DNA from 3 places in the Bradyrhizobium sp. G127 genome. Region 2 is predicted to be linked to each of the others. Evidence: predicted binding sites of a transcription regulator. Region 2 holds the regulator's gene; each other region holds the start of a gene.
The links. The regulator LexA, encoded in region 2, represses DNA repair genes until DNA is damaged. The targets are predictions, from matches to a motif close to TGTTCNNNNTGTGTTCNG.

Region 1 (4,534 bases), on a different contig from region 2:
CGCGCGGGCGCACGCCGTTCTCACCGGAACTGGACCGGCTGTCGTCCGGCTTCGGCAATGTCGTCTGCGGCACCGGCGACAGTTTCGTCACCGCGACCGATCCGTGGCTGGTGGAGAACAGCATCGACATCGTCGATATGGAGCTGTTTGCGATTGCCCATGTCTGCCAGCGTCACGGCGTGCCGTGGCGCGCGTTCAAGTTCATCACCGACGCAGCCGACGACAACGCCGCCGATCACTGGAACGAGAATGTCGCCAACGGCGAGGATCTGTTCTGGGATGTGTTGAAGACGGTGAAGAGCATCCGATTGTGAATGGGATTGGCAGCAAAGACCGTCATGGCCGGGCTTGTCCCGGCCATCCACGTTCTTAAACTATCGATTCATACAGATCATTCCATTCCGGATTTTCAGCGAGAACCAATCTGACTTTCCATTTCCGCGACCAGTGCTTCATATTGTGCTCGCGCTGAATAGCAGTTTGGATGTCCTCATATTGTTCAAAATAAACGAGACGCTTAATTCCATATTGCTTTGTAAAGCCTGCAACCAAGCCAGACCGGTGTTCATAAACACGACGAATGAGATCGCTTGTAACACCGACATATAATATGCCGTTCGGCGCGCTTGCCAGTATGTAAACCTAGCCTCCAGCCATATGCGAATGATAAAGGACGTGGATGGCCGGGACAAGCCCGGCCATGACGGGAGTAACCGTTGCAGTGTGAGATCCAACGAACTTTGGGGTCTCAATACTCCACCCTCACCAGATACAGCCCGCCCGGCGGCGCGACGGGACCGCAGGCGGTGCGGTCGCGGGCTTCCAGCGCGCGGCGCATGCCGTCTGCATTCCAGCGGCCGTGACCGACCCACACCAGCGAGCCGACCATCGAGCGGACCTGGCTGTGCAAAAACGACCGCGCCGAGGTGGCGATATTCACATCGTCGCCGTCGCGCACGACGTCCAGCGTATCCAGCGTTTTCTCCGGCGACTTCGCCTGACACTCGGTATCGCGAAATGTCGTGAAGTCGTGTTTGCCGATCAGCACCTGCGCTGCTTCGTTCATAGCCGTTACATCGAGCGGGCGCGCGACGCGCCAGGCGTGGCCGACGTTGAGCGCCAGATTGGCGCGGCGGTTGGCGATCCGGTAAATGTAGTGCCGTTTGGTCGCGGAAAAGCGCGCATCGAAGGTCTCCGGCACGATCTCCGCCGACAGCACACCGATGGGATGCGGCCGCAAGTGCGCATTTAGCGCGTCTCGCACGCGATCCGCCTTGTAGTCTTTCGTAAGATTGATATGGGCCACCTGCCCCAGCGCATGCACCCCGGCATCGGTCCGGCCGGCGCCATTGACGCGCACAGCGTCGCCCGTCATCGCCTTCACCGCGGCCTCCAGCGCACCCTGCACCGACGGTCCGTTGTCCTGATATTGCCAGCCGCAGAACGGCGCGCCGTCATATTCGATGATGAGCTTGTAGCGCGGCATCAACTCACCCGCAGCGGCGGCTTGAGCGGTGTCCCGTTCAGGAAAGCATCGGCCTTCATCGGCGGCTTACCGGCGCGCTGCAATTCGAGAATGCGGATCGCGCCGCCGCCGCAGGCCATCGACAATCTGTCGTCCAGCACATCGCCGGGCGCGCCCGAACCTTTCGTCGGTTCACAGCGCAGAACCTTGATCCGCACCGGTTCGCCATCGAGGACGATCTCAAACCACGCGCCGGGAAACGGCGACAAGCCGTGGATATGCCGCAGCACCTCTCGCGCCGGCTTGCTCCAGTCGATGCGCGCTTCGGCCTTGTCGATTTTGGCGGCGTAGGTGACGCCCTGCTCGCCCTGCTTCGTCAGTTGCAGACCGCCGCGCGACAGTCCACCCATCGCCCGCACCATCAAATCCGCACCGAGCGGAGCCAGGGCGTCGTGCAGGTCTTGGGCTGTCATCGTATCGGTAATCGGCAGGCGTTCGGCCATCGCGACATCGCCGGTGTCGAGGCCGGCATCCATCCTCATCACCATGACACCGCTCTCGGCATCGCCTGCCATGATGGCGCGCTGGATCGGCGCCGCGCCACGCCAGCGCGGCAGCAACGACGCATGAAGATTGAAACAGCCGAGCGGCACCGCTTCGAGAATGTTCTGCGGCAGGATCATGCCGTAAGCGACGACCACGGCGGCGTCGGCATTGTGCGATCGAAACTCCGCTTCGGCTTCCGGCGTCCTGAGTGTCTTCGGCGTCAGCACCGGGATGCCGAGTTGCCGCGCCGCCTGCTCCACCGGCGTCGGCTGCAATTTCATCCCGCGCCCGGCCGGCTTCGGCGCGCGCGTATACACCGCCGCGATCTCGTGGCCATGGTCCGCGAGCGCGAGCAGCGTCGGCACCGCAAACTCCGGCGTGCCCATGAAGATCAGACGAAGCGGCATGTCGAAATCGCTTTCGGCGACGGAATTTATTTCGCCGCGAGCCGGGCGGCCTTGGTGAACTTCTTCATCACGCGGTCGCGCTTGAGCTTGGACAGGTAATCGACGAACAGCACGCCGTTAAGATGATCGATCTCGTGCTGGATGCAGGTGGCGTAAAGCCCCTCGGCATCCTCCTCGTGGACCTTGCCGTGAATGTCGGTGAAGCGCACGCGCACCTGCGCCGGGCGCTCGACTTCCTCGTAATATTCCGGGATCGACAGGCAGCCTTCCTCGTAGACCGACAACTCTTCTGAGACCGACAGAATCTCCGGATTGACGAAGATGCGCGGATTGGTCTCGCCTTCCTTCTTCGACAGATCCATCGTGATCAGCCGCACCGGTTGCGCAACCTGGATCGCGGCGAGGCCGATGCCCGGCGCCTTGTACATGGTCTCGAGCATGTCATCGGCCAGCGCACGGATGTCCGCCGTGATCTTCTCGATGGGTTTGGAGATCAGCCGGAGCTGCGTGTCCGGCAGAATGATGATGTCGCGAATGGCCATGCTGCGCGATGTAATGGGAGCGCCCGCTGCGGTCAAACCTCTTGTCACGCCAATCGCTTGGGCAGCCTCGCGGGGCCGTTAACCTGCGATTAACCATAGAAATCAATGATTTGTTAACCCTAAATGTTCCCCCTTCGTTCGCGTTTGGCCGCGAATCGGGTTACAAGGGCGGCATGAATGAGATTCTTTTCATCGTCGGCGATGTGCCGGTTCGCGTGGGCCTCGCCCTGATCTGTTTCGGCGCGCTGGCGCTGCTGCTGCTATTGACCATCGCCATCGTCATCGCGCGCTCCGGCCGCAAGGGCGCCGAGGCTGCGATGGCGCAGGCGTTGCGCGCGGACGAACTCGAGGAACGTCTGAGCGAAGTGCTGCGCATCCAGAACGAAGCGGCAGGCCGGGTCCACGAAATGGGGCAAGCGCTTGTCGGTCGGCAGGCGGAGATGTCGCGCGCCGTCAATGAGCGGCTGGATTCCGTCAGTCAAAAAGTCGGGCAATCGATGGAGCATACCACCCGTAGCACGGTGGCCAGCCTGAGCGCGCTGCACGAACGTCTCGGCATCATCGACAACGCCCACAAGAATCTCACCGATCTCACCTCACAGGTCACCACCCTGCGCGACGTGCTCGCTAACAAGCAGTCGCGCGGCGCGTTCGGGCAGGCGCGGATGGAAGCCATCGTGCAGGACGGCATGCCGAAGGGCTCCTACGCGTTCCAGCACACGCTCTCCACCGGCAAACGGCCGGACTGCGTGGTGTTCCTTCCTGACCAGCGGCCGCTGTGCATCGACGCAAAGTTTCCGCTGGAGGCGGTGACCGCGCTGCGCGACGCGCGCAGCGACGAGGAGAAGAAATACGCCACCCAGCGGTTGCGGCAGGACGTGATGAAGCACGTCACCGACATCGCCGACAAATACCTGATCCCCGGCGAGACGCAGGACACCGCGCTGATGTTCGTACCGTCGGAGTCGGTCTACGCGGAAATCCACGACGGTTTCGACGACGTGATCCAGAAGGCCTACCGCGCCCGCGTGGTGCTGGTGTCGCCGTCGCTGCTGATGCTGGCCATCCAGGTGATGCAGCAGATTTTGAAAGACGCGCGGATGCGCGACGCCGCCGACCAGATCCGCACCGAGGTCATCAGCATGTCGGACGATCTCGCACGGCTGCGCGAGCGCGTGCTGAAGCTGCAAAAGGACTTTGGCAACGTCAACGAGGACGTGCGGCAGATTCTGATTTCCGCCGACAAGATCGAGAAGCGCGCCGGCCGCATCGAGGAATTGGATTTCAGCACCGCCAGCGAGCCGGCCGAGACACCGCGTCCCGTCGCGCCAAACGGCAGTGACCTGTTTCCGACACATCCCCTCCGCAAGCTGCAGGCGGGGGAGTAATTTCCGGAGCGCTCCTTCCGCCTCGCTCCGTGCTTTTTCACTCTCCCCGTTTACGGGGAGAGGGAGAAGTCGCTCGAATCTGCTAACACCCCTCCATGACAGCACCCGAAATCGTCAAACCGTCCGAAGCCCCTCCCCGCGCCACATGGCGCGAGGCGATGGCGGTCTATCTTCAGCCGCGGGTGC
Region 2 (4,534 bases):
CCGGGCAAGCTGGTGTTCAACCGCACCGTTGGCCTGCGCGATACGTGGGCCAAGGTCGCGTCAGAAGGCTGAGACCAGCTCAAATGCCGCCAATGCATTTTGGCGCTTCGCCAGAGTTCGTCATGGCCGGGACAGGCCCGGCCATGAAGGGCAGAGAGCCGTTCTCTCATCAAGCGTGGCGTTGCAGGTTCGGGCAATCGCCTGAAGATATAGCCGCGCATTCTGCATCCGTTCCGCTGTTCCGGCTGGCGGCTCGTCAGTAGCATCCCGTCACTGCAACGCGCGGACGGGGCGGCGCGATGGCCAGTCGGGACAGCGATCGGCGGCGGACGCACGGCCAGGTCAGCACCTGGCCGCCGCGCGATGCGGCGCGTGCCGGAGCGGCCGCCGACAGCGGCATCGGCGTTTGGTCGTCGTGGATCGAAGCTCTCAAAAGCTGGCTGCGCGCGGAAGCGGGGCCGGGCCGTTTGCTGCCATGGGTGCCGGTCGCATTCGGCACCGGCATCGCCTTGTATTTCGCGGCGGAGCGCGAGCCGGTGGCGTCTGTTGCTGCAGCGACTGCGGCAGCGCTCTGTATCGCCGCCTTCCTGGCGCGGCAGCATCCGGTCTTTCCGTTTGTTGTGATGCTGGCTGCGTTGTCGGCGGGCTTCGCCACGGCTGCGCTGAAGACCGCGCGGGTCGCCCATGGTGTGCTGGCGCGGCCGATGTTCTCCGTTGCCATGAAGGGGTTTGTCGAAACCCATGACGAGCGCGAACGCACCGACCGCTTCGTGTTGCGCGTGGAGGAGATGGAATCTCCGCGCAGTGAGGTGAAACTCGAGCGCGTGCGGCTCTCGGTCAAAAAGGGCACCGCACCGGCGGTCGGCAGTTTCGTAGAACTGAAAGCGCGATTGCAGCCGCCGCTGTCGCCGCTGCGGCCGGGCAGCTACGACTTTGGCCGCGATATGTACTTTCAGGGCATCGGCGCATCGGGCTTCGCGATGGGCACGATCAGGATGATCGAAGCGCCGCGCCCCGGAGGCGCGTATCTGCGTTATGCTGCGACGATGCAGAACATGCGCGACGCGATCGACGCGCGCATCCGCAGCGTGCTGAGCGGCGATTCGCGCGCCATCGCCACCGCGCTTTTGACCGGCCGCCGCGACGCGATTTCCGCGCCGGTCAACGACGCCATGTTCATCTCTGGATTGGGCCATGTGCTGTCGATCTCCGGCTATCACATGGCCGTGGTGGCGGGCGTGGTGTTCTTCGCGGTGCGGGCGTTGCTCGCGCTGTTTCCCGCGCTGACCGTGACGTTCCCGATCAAGAAGTGGTCGGCGGCAGCGGCCTTCCTCGCAGCCGCATTCTATCTGCTGCTGTCAGGGGCGGAGGTTGCGACCCAGCGCTCGTTTTTCATGACGGCGGTGGTGCTGATCGCGGTGATGGTGGATCGCCGTGCCATCACGTTCCGCACCCTCGCGGTGGCGGCGATGATCGTTCTTATCATCGCGCCGGAGGCGCTGGTGCATCCGAGTTTCCAGATGTCGTTCGCCGCCACGCTCGGGCTTGTGGCGCTGGTGCAACTCGGCATGCCGAACCTGTTCGCGTCGCCGGACAATTCTCAGGTGGCGCGCGCGGCATTGTGGGGCGGGCGGGAAATTACCATGCTGGCGCTGGCGTCGCTGGTCGCTGGCCTTGCGACCATGCCTTACGCGGCGTTTCATTTTCATCGCGTGACGCCTTACGGCGTGGTGGCCAATCTCGCCGCGATGCCGGTGGTGTCGGTGCTGGTGATGCCCGCAGGTTTGCTGGGGCTGCTGGCCATGCCGTTCGGCTTCGATGGCGTGTTCTGGCGGCTGATGGATCTCGGCATCGGCTGGATGGTTGCGGTGTCGCAATGGGTCGCGGCGTTGCCGGGCGCGATCGGGCGGCTGGCGGCATTCGGCGCCGGTCCGCTGGCGGCGATGAGCATGGGCATCATTGTCTTGGGCCTGTTGCGTACGCCGCTGCGCTGGGCCGGAGCAGGGCTCGTTGCGCTGGCAGCGCTGTGGGCGCTCACCACGCCGCAGCCGGACATTCTGGTGGCGGGCGACGGACAAACCGTCGGCGTGCGCGCCAAGGACGGCAGGCTGCGGCTGATGCGCACGGCGAAAGATACGTTTCTGTCGCGGGAATGGCTTGCGGCCGATGCCGATGCACGCAACGCCGCCGATCCGTCGCTGACGGAAGGCGTGTCATGCGACGGTTCAGGTTGCGTGGTGCAGGCCGCTGACGGCGCGATCATTGCGTTGACGCTGAAACCGGAGGCTTTCTCGGACGATTGCACACGCGCCGCTATGATCGTGACGTTGCGGCAGCCGCCAACCGATTGCGCCGCTCTGGTGTTGGATCAGGAAATGCTGAAGCGACGAGGACCGCTCGCCCTGCGCAAGATGGCTGAGGGCTACGCAATCACGGCGATCCGGCCCCGCGGCGTCGATCGTCCGTGGTCACCAGCCATTGCAGAGGACGACGCGGCTGTGCCTGTCGCTCGGCCCGGCCGTCCCGCGCAGTCGGTCGATGCGACGCCTGCGGAAAGCGACCTGCAGCCGGACGATTGATCCAGCGATCCGTCTCAGTACTTGCGGACGAGTCCGACCAGCTTGCCCTGAATCCGTACGCGGTTGGGCGGCAGGATGCGGACTTCATAGGCCGAGTTAGCGGGCTCGAGCGCGATGGATGCGCCGCGCCGCCGGAAGCGCTTCAGGGTGGCTTCTTCCTCATCGATCAGCGCCACCACGATGTCGCCGGTGTCAGCGCTCTCGTTGCGTTGAATCAGCACGGTGTCGCCGTCGAGGATGCCGGCCTCCATCATCGAGTCGCCGCGCACTTCGAGCGCGTAATGCTCGCCGGAGCCGAGCATGTCGGGCGGCACGCTGATGTTGTGGCTGCGGGTTTGCAGCGCCTCGATCGGTGTACCCGCCGCGATCCGCCCCATCATCGGCACCGAGACCGGAAAGCTCGCATCCTCGTCAGGACCGGCAGACGGATTGGAGCGGACCTTGCCGAGATTGCCTTCGATGACGCTCGGGGTGAAGCCGCGGCGTGCACCGCCGGGATTGACGCCCAGTTCAGGGAGCTTGATGACTTCGATGGCGCGGGCGCGGTTGGCCAGCCTGCGGATGAAGCCGCGCTCCTCGAGCGCAGTAATCAGCCGGTGAATACCGGACTTGGAGCGCAGATCCAGCGCATCCTTCATCTCGTCGAACGAGGGCGGAACGCCAGCTTCCTTCAGCCGCTCGTTGATGAAGCGAAGAAGCTCGTACTGTTTGCGTGTCAGCATCTGAAAAGGTCCCTGGTCCCGCGACTCTTGAAGTTTCGAGCTGCCGGTATCGCGCCTCTCTGGGCCCATTTTGAAGGGTGATCAGGAGTTGCGAGTCAGTCGAAACAAAGCATGAACGAACACTATCTGTTCCATATGTGTTCCGCAACCCCTTAATTTCAGGTCAACGGCGCGCGACGGAATGCAGATGGTTCAGCGCGGCAGCCGCAGGATCGTGCAGGGGGAGCCGGCTGGGGCGGCGGGCGCGAAAGGGGGCCGGACAATCAGCACGTTGGCCGCCGCCAGATTGGCCACCAGGGAGCTGTCCTGCGCGCCCACCGAGGATGCCACCGGCAGGCCGTCCGGGCCGGGTGCGGCTCGCGCGCGCAGATAATCCTGACGTTTGTCGTTGGCCGGCAGGTCGTGTCCGAGCACGGCACGCTCGGCCACGTGATCGATCTGCGTGCGTCCCGACAGCGCGCGGATCAGCGGCACCAGAAACACGAAGGCGCAGATGTAGGACGACACCGGATTGCCGGGCAGGCCGAGCACCCGCATCGACTTCAGCCGTCCGTGCATCATCGGCTTGCCGGGGCGCAGCGCGATCTTCCAGAATGCGATGTCGACGCCTTCGGCCCTCAGCGCCTCCTGAACATAATCGTGATCGCCCACCGACGCGCCGCCGGTGGTGACGAGCACATCGACGCCGAGATCGCGCGCGCGTCGGATGCTGCTGGACGTCGCCTCAAGCGTGTCGCGCGCGACGCCGAGATCGATCGGCTCCGCGCCCTCGCTGCGGACCAGCGCGGTCAGCGCGAAGACATTGCTGGAAATGATCTGGCCGGGGCCGGGCGTTGCGCCCGGCGCCACCAGTTCGTCGCCGGTGGCCAGGATCGCTACACGCGGGCGGCGGTGCACCGGGAGCCGCGGATGGTTCATTCCGGCCGCCAGCGCGACGGAGCGGTCGGACAGCAGGGTGCCGCGTGGCAGAAGCATGTCGCCCTCGCGGAAGTCGATGCCCGCCGCGCGGACATTCCTGCCTGCCGCGATGGCTGCGTTGACGATCACGAAGTCGCCGTCGCGGGTGGCGTCTTCCTGAATGACAACGGTATCCGCACCGTCGGGCATGACACCGCCGGTGAAGATGCGCGCCGCCTGTCCGGCGTGAACCGTCTCGTTGAAAGGCCGGCCCGCAGCGACTTCGCCGATCACCTTCAATCGTGCGCCGGGCACCGCATCTGCTGCGTGCACCGC
Region 3 (4,534 bases), on a different contig from region 2:
GTCCGCGCTGAACTCGTCATGACAGCTTTGGAGAAATCGTTGCAGCGGCGGCTGCGTGCCATAGCCTCTCTGTCTTGCGCGGCTGTCGATTATGGTTGAGCGGGCTGAGATGGCGTCCACGGGTGCATCCTTGTTTGCCGAAATTCAAGCAATCCCTGTGCCATCGATGGAACTTGCATCGCCTCTTGCCGGACGCGGCGCACGCTCGACGCCCATGTTTTTGCCATCCCTGCGCGCACGCACGAGGATGGTGCCGTTGTCAAAATACGCCGATATCGTCCTTGATCCCACACGCCACGGTAGCGCCGGCCGGAGTGAAGCGATGTCCGGAGCCGGTCTCAGGCCGCGCGCCGCAGGTCTTCAGCCAGCGCGCGATAGGACAGTGCTTCGGCGAGATGCAACCGTCCGATGGTGTCCGCGCCGTCGAGGTCGGCGAGGGTTCGCGCCACCCGCAGCACGCGGTGATAGCCACGCGCTGACAGCCGCATGGTTTCAGCAGCGTCGCGCAACAGCTTCTGACCCTGCGCGTCGGGACGCGCGATGTCTTCCAGCACGGAAGCAGGTGCTTCCGCATTGGTGCGGATGTGCGGCAGGCCCGCGGAGGCGTAGCGCGCGAGCTGGATCGCGCGCGCGGCCGCCACCCGCGCGGCGACTTCGGCGGAGCCTTCGGCTGGCGCCGGCAGGATCAGGTCGGATGCTGCGACGGCCGGCACTTCGATCCGCAGATCGATGCGGTCCATCAACGGGCCGGAAATTCGTCCCTGATAGTCGGCGGTGCAGCGGTCGATCCGGCCGCGCTTGCAGGAATAGCCGGGTTCGTAAGCGCTGCCGCAGCGGCATGGATTCATCGCCGCCACCAGCATGAAGCGCGCCGGATAGGTCACGCGATGATTGGCGCGCGAGACAGCGACCTCGCCATTCTCCAGCGGCTGGCGCAGTGAATCCAGCACCCGCGCGTCGAACTCGGGCAACTCGTCGAGAAACAGAACGCCGTTATGGGCCAGCGAAATTTCACCGGGTTTCGCGCGCATGCCGCCGCCGGTCAGCGCGGCCATGCTGGCTGAATGATGCGGCGCGCGGAACGGGCGCTGTGCGGTGAGCGCGCCGCCTTCGATCTCGCCGGCAACGGACGCTATCATGGAAATCTCGAGCAATTCGGACGGTGACAGTGGCGGCAGGATCGAGGGCAACCTTGCGGCGAGCATGGATTTGCCTGCACCCGGCGAACCGATCATCAGCAAATGATGCCCACCGGCCGCGGCGATTTCGAGCGCGCGCTTGGCGCTTTCCTGGCCCTTGATATCGCGCAGATCGAGTGATGCGATCTGGCGCTCGGTGATTTTCGGTTCGGGCCGGGACAGAACCTGGGTGCCCTTGAAGTGATTGGCGATCTGAATCAGCGAGGATGCTGCGACGATCTGGATCTCCGGGCTGGCCCATGCCGCTTCCGCGCCGCAGGCTGCGGGACAGATCAGTCCCTCGTCGCGCGCGTTGGCGCCAATCGCAGCAGGAAGCACGCCCGCAACCGGTGCGGTCGAGCCGTCGAGACCGAGCTCACCCAATACTGTGAAGCCGGACAGCGCGTCGGGCGGGATCGCGCCGATGGCGGCCATCAACCCGAGGGCGATGGGGAGATCGTAATGGCTGCCTTCCTTGGGCAGATCGGCTGGCGCCAGATTGACGGTGATTCGCCGGGCGGGAAGTGCAAGGCCCGATGCGATCAGTGCCGAGCGCACCCGCTCCCGCGCTTCGGACACCGCCTTGTCGGGAAGGCCGACGATGGTGAAGGCAGGCAGTCCCGGCGCGACCTGCACCTGCACGTCCACCGCGCGAGCCTCGATACCTTCAAACGCCACTGTGGAAACGTGCTGAACCATTGCTCTCTCGCCCCCACATGAAACCTAGCAGGTACGGTCGCCAGCGCAAGAACATTAAGGGAACATCGTTGGGGCGACGCAGTCTCCATCGCAGCGGAAGGCGACCGGAGGAACATCGGTATCTAAAGAATAGAATCAATAATTATCAAAGTAATTGAAAGTATTGAATTGCTTATATTGAAATTTTTGCCATAATTTATTTGATATTTTATCCTTAACCAAGTATTAATACATTCGTTTACTTAGGCTGGGTTCCATTTACCTTGTTTTCGTCGCCACGGAATCAAGGAAGAAGAAAATGCGCCGTCACGCTCGCCCAGTTCTCGGGCCCGCTTTGGTTCTGTTGCTGGCAATGGTCGCATGGCCCGAGCGTGGCCCTTCAACAGTTGCCTCGGACGCTGATGTGAACGGCCCCCGGATCGTGCAAGCCGAGCGAACGCGCAGTCCGCTCCGGCTTGTTCCCGGAGAGATGGTGGTCTGTTCGCGATCCACGCCCGCTGCGGAGCCGCTCGATCCCCCCACCACGTCTGCGTTGAAGAGTACGAACAAGTTTCGTGCGGGTGAGCATTTCCGGGAAAACGTCGCGCCGGGAGCTGCCGTCCGGATCGCGTGGCTCGGCGCGACATTCATGCACCGCTTCGCGATCAAAATTGAAGACGCCGCCGGCGAAACACCGATTCAATTTCACACATTGCTCAGGCCGTCGCGCAATCAATCCATCATCGACGAACTCGAAGACAGGCACGAGACCGCACTCGGCGATGTGTGGTGTCTCCTGAGGCGGCAGCCGAGTGGCGAAGCCGGAATCCTTCTTACCAACGCCGCCCCGAATATCTTCTATGTCCGCGATGGCTTCGGCAAACTCGGCGCTGTCGATGCGGTGTGGGGAGGCGCCGGGTGGGAGATCGGAGCAAGCCCGGTGGACGGTGATCGCCCGTGGCCGTCCGGCGCGCGTGTGCTGTCAAGATAGCGCTTGCGTCTGCCCTTGAGTGAAGAGCATTACGCGGCGGCTGTAGTCGCTGCCGCCGCGCAAATCCTTGCAGGCCTAGAGCTGCATGACCATCGGTTCGGCGATGTAGCGGAAGCCGTCGCCGGCTTTCACCACATGGCCATAGCCCGGCCATGCGAAGTGATAGGACATCACCGCCGTCTTGTTGGCCGCAAGCATGTCGAGCAACTTCACCCGCGTCGCGGCCGCCATTTTCGGATCGGAATCGTAGGCGAACTCCATCCGCGGACGTTCCAGCAACAGCACCTGATGATGTGTGAGATCGCCGAGGAAGGCGAACGACTTTCCTTCAGACTGGATATTGAAGATGTGGTGGCCGAAGGTATGGCCCGGTGCCGAGATCGCCGTGATCCCGGGCAGGAATTCCTGACCGTTCTTGAAAAACACAATGCGGTCGCGCACGGGCAACAGGTTCTTTCGGGCGTGGACGATGAAATCCTTCAGTGGTCCATCCATTTTCTTTTCATCGGTCCAGAAATCGAGATCCTCCTGGCTGATGTAGACTTGCGCGTTCGGAAAAAGTGGCTTGCCGTCCGCGCGGACGATGCCGCCGATATGATCGATATGGGCGTGCGAACATACGATGGCGTCGACGTCCTCAGGCTTGAGACCGGCTTCAGCGATGCTCTTCTGCAGGCGGCCGGTGGTTGGTCCGAACAGTTTTGACGTGCCCATGCCGGTGTCGAACAGGACCACGCGATCGCCGAAGTTCACGATCGGCGCATTCTGTTCGAGAATGACGTTGCTGGCGCTGAGGAAATTGTCCGTCAGCATCTTCTGCACGTCTTCCTTGGGGACACCTACGAATGTGCCGGACGGATCGCCGAGTGGAAGCGGACCGTCGGACACCACAGTGACTTCAGCGCCGCCGAGCGTGAAGCGATGAAAGTACGGAGCCTGGGTTCCAAGCTTCGGCGCGCGCGCCAGCGCGCCACCACTCATCATCGTTGCGCCAAGTCCGGCGCCAAGTCCTGCACCAAGAGCAAGGAGAGATCGTCGCGAAACATCGAGTGTCATGCGTACCTCCGTTCGGCTTGTTGTTTGTGGTCTGCTGCCGCGACCGGATTATGATCCGGCGCCATCAACTGGCAAGGAGCGGCGCAGCAACGCATGCCACGGCCCAGAGCGCGGCGTGCAATGCTTGAATGAGAATGTCGAGGAAGATCAGGCGGGTTGTATGGCCGGATTGGCGTCGCTGTCAGGAACCAGAGTCGCTTCCCTTGCGTCGAGTTTGCCGGCCTTGGGTGAAATCCGCAGCCCGAACACGCGCGGAAAGCGCAGGATCTCGACGTTGAAGTCGGCGGTGGTCACCGGCGTTACTGCTGCGGCGGATTTCGGCGCATAAAGCCGTCCCCAAATATCCACACCGGCAAATTGCGGAAGCTGGGTCAGGCGGAGGTTTCCGATGCTCCCGTCGAAGCCCAGAAGCTGCCGCGCGCGATCGTTCATCATCACAATCCAGCCATCGACGGTATGGCCGACATCATTGGAAATTGGCGATGCGATGATCATGGCATCCGGCGCTGTGCGGAACAGATGCTCGTAAACTTCGATCTGATAGCTGATCAGCTCCGAATAGATCACCAGCATGACGGTGCTTTCGGTGACCTTGATCGGAAGAATCAGGCGCTGCCAGACTTTGCCGCTT

Region 1: a site for LexA is predicted at 3,085-3,102, ahead of LVY71_RS03340 (DNA recombination protein RmuC). Genes of this name have one in related genera too.
Region 3: a site for LexA is predicted at 1,925-1,942, ahead of LVY71_RS00635 (YifB family Mg chelatase-like AAA ATPase). Genes of this name have one in related genera too.

What each region holds. Positions count from the first base shown of each region.
Region 1 is NZ_JAKFGN010000001.1:701,785-706,318, reverse strand. It holds gene LVY71_RS03365 (phosphorylase family protein) at 1-314, shown strand, start outside; gene LVY71_RS03360 (GIY-YIG nuclease family protein) at 370-636, opposite strand; gene truA (tRNA pseudouridine(38-40) synthase TruA) at 749-1,486, opposite strand; gene fmt (methionyl-tRNA formyltransferase) at 1,486-2,418, opposite strand; gene def (peptide deformylase) at 2,445-2,960, opposite strand; gene LVY71_RS03340 (DNA recombination protein RmuC) at 3,134-4,348, shown strand; gene LVY71_RS03335 (AmpG family muropeptide MFS transporter) at 4,444-4,534, shown strand, end outside.
Region 2 is NZ_JAKFGN010000002.1:312,715-317,248, reverse strand. It holds gene LVY71_RS13435 (glutamine--tRNA ligase/YqeY domain fusion protein) at 1-72, shown strand, start outside; gene LVY71_RS13430 (ComEC/Rec2 family competence protein) at 300-2,579, shown strand; gene lexA (transcriptional repressor LexA) at 2,594-3,301, opposite strand; gene LVY71_RS13420 (molybdopterin molybdotransferase MoeA) at 3,494-4,534, opposite strand, start outside.
Region 3 is NZ_JAKFGN010000001.1:121,987-126,520, reverse strand. It holds gene glsA (glutaminase A) at 1-120, opposite strand, end outside; gene LVY71_RS00635 (YifB family Mg chelatase-like AAA ATPase) at 339-1,877, opposite strand; gene LVY71_RS00630 (hypothetical protein) at 2,281-2,847, shown strand; gene LVY71_RS00625 (MBL fold metallo-hydrolase) at 2,923-3,903, opposite strand; gene LVY71_RS00620 (PAS domain-containing protein) at 4,051-4,534, opposite strand, start outside.